One region of the Erwinia sp. E602 genome, then DNA from elsewhere that is predicted to be linked to it. Evidence: predicted binding sites of a transcription regulator. Region 1 holds the regulator's gene; the other holds the start of a gene.
The links. Region 1 encodes Fur, which represses iron uptake genes when iron is present. Its sites were predicted from a motif close to ATAATAATGAGAACNACTATCAA; they were not measured.
Positions count from the first base shown of each region.

Region 2: exbB (tol-pal system-associated acyl-CoA thioesterase) is a predicted target of Fur. The motif match lies at 1,283-1,305, and genes of this name have one in related genera.

Region 1 is NZ_CP046582.1:3,478,878-3,482,296, reverse strand. Features, by position in the region: gene mtr (tryptophan permease) at 349-1,596, shown strand; gene GKQ23_RS17485 (hypothetical protein) at 1,617-1,814, shown strand; gene fur (ferric iron uptake transcriptional regulator) at 1,876-2,319, opposite strand; gene fldA (flavodoxin FldA) at 2,711-3,241, opposite strand; gene ybfE (LexA regulated protein) at 3,387-3,419, opposite strand, start outside.
Region 2 is NZ_CP046582.1:668,468-671,886, reverse strand. Features, by position in the region: gene exbD (TonB system transport protein ExbD) at 48-473, opposite strand; gene exbB (tol-pal system-associated acyl-CoA thioesterase) at 479-1,213, opposite strand; gene metC (cystathionine beta-lyase) at 1,469-2,656, shown strand; gene GKQ23_RS04465 (DedA family protein) at 2,776-3,419, shown strand, end outside.

The DNA of each region.
Region 1 (3,419 bases):
GCCGTCAGAATAGCCTGACTGTCTGACTGTCTGACTGTCTGACTGTCTGACTGTCTGACTGTCTGACTGTCTGACTGTCTGACTGTCTGCCACCTGCCACCTGCCACCTGCCACCTGCCACCTGCCACCTCGATTTTCCACCTGCTCTCCGCCGCAGTGGTACGTCCGTCTGTCTCTTTACGTTTCTGTAAATAAGAGTTTCCGATCGGAAGCTCTGCCATTTGCAGCTTAGTGGGTTAGTGTACTAGTTCGTGAGTATTTAACTCTGTAGACTGTGCCGCTTTAGCGTCGTTGCGCCAGATGTTGTCAGGCCTTTCAACGGCGCGGATTGTTTATCAGGGAGTTATTATGGTTTCACCCGTTTCTGCCACGCCGCTGCCCGCCACGCTGTGGGGCACGCTGATCATTAGCGGCACCATTATCGGTGCCGGGATGTTCTCACTGCCGGTGGTGATGGCCGGTGCCTGGTTTAGCTGGTCGACCGCGCTGCTGCTGGTGAGCTGGTTGTGTATGCTGCTCTCCGGGCTGCTGTTTCTGGAGGCCAGCCAGCACTATCCGGCCGGGGCCAGCTTTGACACCATCACCCGCGATTTACTCGGCAGGGGCTGGAACCAGATTAACGGCCTGTCGGTGGCCTTCGTGCTGGGCATTCTTACCTACGCCTATATCTCTGCCAGCGGAGCGATTATCCAGCGCACGCTGGGGCTGCTGGATATCCCGCTCTCCGCGCGCAGCGCCGGGCTGCTGTTTACCCTGCTGGTGGCGCTGTTTATCTGGCTCGGCACCGGCGTGGTCAGCCGCATGACGCTGATTGTTCTCGGGGCTAAGCTTGTCACTTTCCTGACCATTTTTGGCGGCCTGCTGTGGCACGTACAGCCCGCCACGCTGCTGGATAGCGCGGCTGAAGGCGGCCACTATCTGCCTTACCTGTGGATGGTGGTGCCGTTTTGCCTCGCCTCGTTTGGCTATCATGGCAACATTGCCGGGCTGAACCGCTACTACGGCCACCATGCTCAGCGCGTCGGCCGCTGCCTGATTTACGGCACGCTGCTGGCGCTGGCGATCTACTTTATCTGGATCCTCGGCACCATGGGGAACATTCCCCGCCAGGATTTCCGTGCGATAGCCGCGCAGGGCGGCAATATTGATGTGCTGGTCGCGGCGCTGTCCGGCGTGCTGCACAGTCCTTACCTCAACCTGCTGCTGAATATCTTCTCCAACTTCGCGGTCGCCAGTTCGTTTCTCGGCGTCAGCCTCGGCTTTTTTGACTACCTGGCCGATCGGTTTAACATCGATGGCACGCACGGCGGGCGGCTGAAAACCGCACTGCTGACCTTCAGCCTGCCGCTGGCGGCGGCGATGCTGTGGCCGGACGGCTTCCTGGTGGCGATCGGCTACGCCGGTCTGGCCGCCACCATCTGGGCGGTCATCACTCCGGCCCTGCTGGCCTGGAAGGCGCGGCAGCGCTTTGCCACGCCTGCCTGGCGGGTAAGGGGCGGAGCCATTCCGCTTGCGCTGGTGCTGGCCTTCGGCGCGCTTAACGTGGTGGTCTCGCTGCTCTCCTACGGCAACTGGCTGCCGGTGTGGAGCGGCTAACACCCCGTTCATCTGCGGGGATGATGCATCTGGCGGCATTGAGCAGCGCCGATCGGCGGCAGCTCCACGGTGCATTACCGGTGGTGATGTTTCATCAGGGTGTCGGCAACGGGAATAGCTGGCAGCTGTGGCAGCCGCAGCATCCGCCGGCGGTGAGCGGCAGCGTGCAGATCCGTAGCGTCAGCGGAAAACGGTTCAGCCGGGTTGAGAGTCTGTAATCGGAGATGTGCAGTAGGGAAGAGAACCGGTGGCAGGCCACCGGTTTTACAACAGGGGGGATTACTTGTCGTGCAGAGTTTCGTCTTCGCGGCAGTCGCCGAGAGCGCAATGGCCGTACAGGTACAGGCTATGGTTGCTCAGTTTGATACCGTGACGCGTGGCGATATCACGCTGACGGGTTTCAATCGATTCATCACTAAACTCAATTACTTTGCCGCAGTCCAGGCAGATCAGGTGGTCATGATGCTGCTGCTGGGTCAGTTCGAAGACAGATTTACCGCCCTCGAAATTATGACGGGTCACGATGCCCGCATCGTCGAACTGGTTAAGTACGCGATATACGGTCGCCAGACCAATCTCTTCGCCCATATCAATCAGGCGCTTATACAAGTCTTCCGCACTGACGTGATGGCCCTCAGGTTCCTGAAGCACTTCCAGAATTTTCAGTCGTGGAAGCGTGACTTTCAGGCCGGCCTTCTTTAATGCGGTGTTGTTGTCAGTCATGCGGATATTGTCCTGTTACTTAGCTGGTCACTTAGAGGCTGAAAGCCCTGAACATCGGTTGACGCTAAAGTTAGATGCGTCCCAGTATAGAACTGATACTTTAAAATGAAAACCGTCAGGGGGAAGTAAGCCACTACCGGATGTAAGGGATTGTACCATGACATCCGGTGTAGCCCGAACCCAAAATTAATTCGTTAACATTTCGGCCTTCCTCTGCCTGAGGCGCTGATTGCGACAATCGTCACAGCAAGGCGGCAGGGGGAGGAGAAAGCAGGTAACCGATGGGGTTATTGTACAGTTTTGGTGGTTAAAATTTCAAATATCTATCGATTACTTCTATAGGAAAAACCACTGGCCGGGTGTGAGGCAGCCCTCACTCCGGCCGACTGGCTTAAGCTTCGATGATCTCTTTTAACTGAAGTTCATCAAAAATTTGTTTTACCCACTTCTCAACGCGATCGTTGGTCAGCTCAGGCTGGCGATCTTCATCAATGGCGAGGCCGAGGAAGTGGTTATCATCGGCGAGACCTTTAGAGGCTTCAAAATGGTAGCCTTCGGTTGGCCAGAAGCCTACCAGCACCGCGCCGTTTGGCTCGATAATGTCGCGCAGGGTACCCATCGCGTCACAGAAGTACTCTGAGTAGTCTTCCTGATCGCCACAGCCAAACAGGGCAACCAGTTTACCATTGAAATCAACCTCTTCCAGCGTCGGGAAGAAGTCGTCCCAGTCACACTGGGCTTCACCATAATACCAGGTCGGAATGCCCAGCAGCAGAATATCGAAGGCTTCCAGGTCTTCTTTGCTGCTTTTGGCAATATCACGAACCTCTGCAACGTCTTTACCCAGTTGCTTCTGGATCATCTTTGCAATGTTTTCCGTATTGCCCGTATCGCTGCCAAAGAAAATGCCTACGATTGCCATGAGTTTGATAACCTCTTGAATCTTAATGGTATGGTGACTGCAAAATGGTTTGCATATAGCGCTAATAATAGCAGACTGCACTCAACGGATAAATGCGAAATGCCGCTGGTTTTGTCGCTTTGTGCGTAGCACTGCGGCCAGCGGCTCAGGATGGCAGGTGCTGTAACTGAGCCAGCAG
Region 2 (3,419 bases), 2.0 Mb from region 1:
AAAAGCCGCTACCTGTCGCAGGTTAGCGGCTTTTTTGGATCCGACGCTTACTTCTTCGCGACGGTTTCCATACCCATCAGGCCAATTTTCAGATATCCCGCTTCACGCAGCTTATCCATCACGCTCATCAGCGTTTCATAATCGACGGTTTTATCGGCCTGGAAGAAGATGGTGGTGTCCTTTTTACCGTCGGTCTGCCGGGTCAGCACCTGCACCAGCGTCTCCGGGGTCACCGCATCGTTGCCGATAAACAGCTGGTTATCCGCTTTGATCGACAGATACACCGGTTTTTCCGGGCGCGGCTGCGGCGCACTGGAGGACGCAGGCAGATTGACGCGGACGTCAACGGTGGCGAGCGGCGCGGCGACCATAAAGATAATCAGCAGCACCAGCATAACGTCGATAAACGGCGTTACGTTGATCTCGTGCATTTCACCGTTGCTGTCGAGGTCTTCGTTTAATCGCATGGCCATAACGCTTAACCTACCCGCAGTTTCTGCGCAGACTTAACGCGGTGAGCATCTTCACTGGCGGCCAGGTCAAGATCGCGGCTCTGCAGCAGCAGCACCTGGGCAGCCACGTCGCCCAGCGAGGCTTTGTAGTTGCCGATCAGGCGGGCAAAGACGTTGTAGATCACCACCGCCGGGATTGCGGCGACCAGGCCGATCGCCGTCGCCAGCAGCGCTTCGGCAATCCCCGGTGCCACCACCGCAAGGTTGGTGGTCTGGGTTTTGGCGATGCCGATAAAGCTGTTCATGATGCCCCATACGGTACCGAACAGGCCGACAAACGGCGCGATGGCCCCGATGGTCGCGAGGAAGCCGTTACCGCGGCCGGCGTGGCGGCTGAAGGCGGCTACGCGGCGCTCCAGGCGGAACGCGGTGCGCTCTTTAATACCGTCGTTGTCGTCAGAACCGGCAGAGAGTTCCAGCTCGTTCTGCGCTTCCTGCACCAGTACGCTGCTCAGGCTGTTGGCGCTGAAACCGTCGCTGGTTTTGGTCGCGTCGTCCAGCGAGCGTGCGCCGGAGAGCAGCTGCTGTTCGCGCTTCAGGCGACGGCGCGCCGAGCTGAGTTCGATGCTTTTGCTGAAGAAGATGGCCCAGGTGACAACCGATGCCAGTAACAGCCCAATCATTACCGCTTTTACTACGATGTCCGCATGCTGATACATGCCCCAGACGGAAAGGTCCGTCTGCATCAAATCATTTGTCACGCTGTTTCTCCAACGTCTGAGTACGGATTACGAAAAATTCATCGCGGATCATATCAAAAAAGCGGGGAATTGATAGTAGTTCTCATTACTATTTACACTCTGTAAGGCAATTTTTGAACAACTTTTTGCTTTCTGTGGCTTCGGACACTTGCGTTGTGAAATTTTATCACTTACTCAGACGCTGAATGTCCCCGTGGCGTCAGCCGTGTTAACGTAAAAAAACAGACAAAAGTGACCACAAGGACCCGCCTTACCATGACCAGGAAACTGGAAACCACCTTAATCAGCGCCGGGCGCAGTAAACGTTACACGCAGGGATCGGTAAACAGCGTTATTCAGCGTGCTTCTTCGCTGGTTTTTGACAGCGTGGCGGATAAAAAACGCGCCACCGCAGGCCGTGCCAGCGGCGAGCTGTTTTATGGTCGCCGTGGCACCCTGACCCATTTTTCGCTGCAGGAGGCGATGACCGAGCTGGAAGGCGGCGCGGGCTGCGTGCTCTACCCGTGCGGTGCGGCGGCGGTGGCCAACGCCATTCTGGCCTTTGTCGCCGCCGGCGACCACGTGCTGATCAGCGGTGGTGCCTATGAACCAACCCAGGATTTCGCCAGCAAAATTCTCAGCAAGCTGAACGTCACCACCAGCTGGTTCGATCCGCGCCCCGGCACCGACATCAGCGACCTGGTGCAGGCCAACACCCGCGTGGTATTCCTTGAGTCACCGGCCTCGATCACGATGGAAGTGCCGGACATCCCGGGGCTGGTGGCCGCGGTGCGCCGCAAAGCGCCGGAAGCGATCATCATGCTGGATAACACCTGGGGGGCCGGCATCCTGTTCCGCGCGCTCGATTCTGGCGTGGATATCTCGATTCAGGCCGGCACCAAGTACCTGGTCGGCCACTCCGACGCGATGATCGGCACCGCGGTGGCCAATGAACGCTGCTGGGCGCAGCTGCGTGAAAACTCTTACCTGATGGGGCAGATGGTCGACGCCGATACCGCCTACGTCACCAGCCGCGGCCTGCGCACGCTGGCGGTGCGCCTGCGCCAGCATGAAGAGAGCAGCATCCGCGTGGCGCAGTGGCTGGCGGAGCGGGATGAGGTGGCGGTGGTCAATCACCCGGCGCTGCCGCAGTGCAAGGGGCATGAGTTCTGGCGGCGCGATTTTACCGGCAGCAGCGGCCTGTTCTCGTTTGTGCTGAAAGAGCGGCTCAGCGCCGAACGGCTGGCGCTGTACCTCGACAACTTCAGCCTGTTCAGCATGGCCTACTCGTGGGGCGGCTTTGAGTCGCTGATCCTCGCCAACCAGCCGGAAGAGCTGGCGGACATTCGCCCGGCGGGGGGCGTCGATTTTACCGGCACGCTGGTACGCCTGCACATCGGCCTGGAAAATGCCGATGACCTGATTGATGACCTGCAGGCTGGTTTTACCCGCCTGAACGGCTAAACTCCCTTAACTGACCTCAATAAAGACGCAACGGCGCATGCCGTTCGCGTCTTTGATCAACATCCCGGAACGCATTTGCGGGTAGAATACGACGATAATCGCAGGTAACGGGAATCATAATGGGTGTTTTGCACGAGATTGTTCAGGCGCTGTGGCACCAGGATTTCGCGGCGCTGGCCAATCCGCAGGTAATTTGGGTGGTTTACGGCGTGATGTTTGCCACGCTGCTGCTGGAAAACGGCCTGCTGCCGGCCGCCTTTCTGCCCGGCGACAGCCTGCTGCTGCTGGCCGGGGCGATGGTGGCCAAAGGGGTGATGGGCTTTATCCCGACCATGGTGATCCTTACCGTCGCCGCCAGCCTCGGCTGCTGGCTGAGCTATCTGCAGGGGCGCTGGCTGGGCAATACCCGGGTGGTTAAAGGCTGGCTGCTGCACCTTCCCGCGCACTATCATCAGCGCGCATGGTCAATGTTTAACCGCCACGGCCTGCTGGCGCTGCTGGCCGGGCGTTTTCTGGCGTTTGTGCGGACCCTGCTGCCCACGCTGGCCGGTATCTCCGGCCTCAGCAACCTGCGTTTCCAGCTGTTTAACTGGCTGAGCGGGCTGCTGTGGGTGTCAATTCTGGTGACGCTGGGTTACGCCATCAGCCAGGTGCCGTTTATCAAACGCCACGAGGATCAGGTGATGGCCTGCATGATGGTGCTGCCGCTGGTGCTGCTGTGCCTCGGGCTGATTGGCAGCGTGGCGCTGGTGGTAAAAAGCAA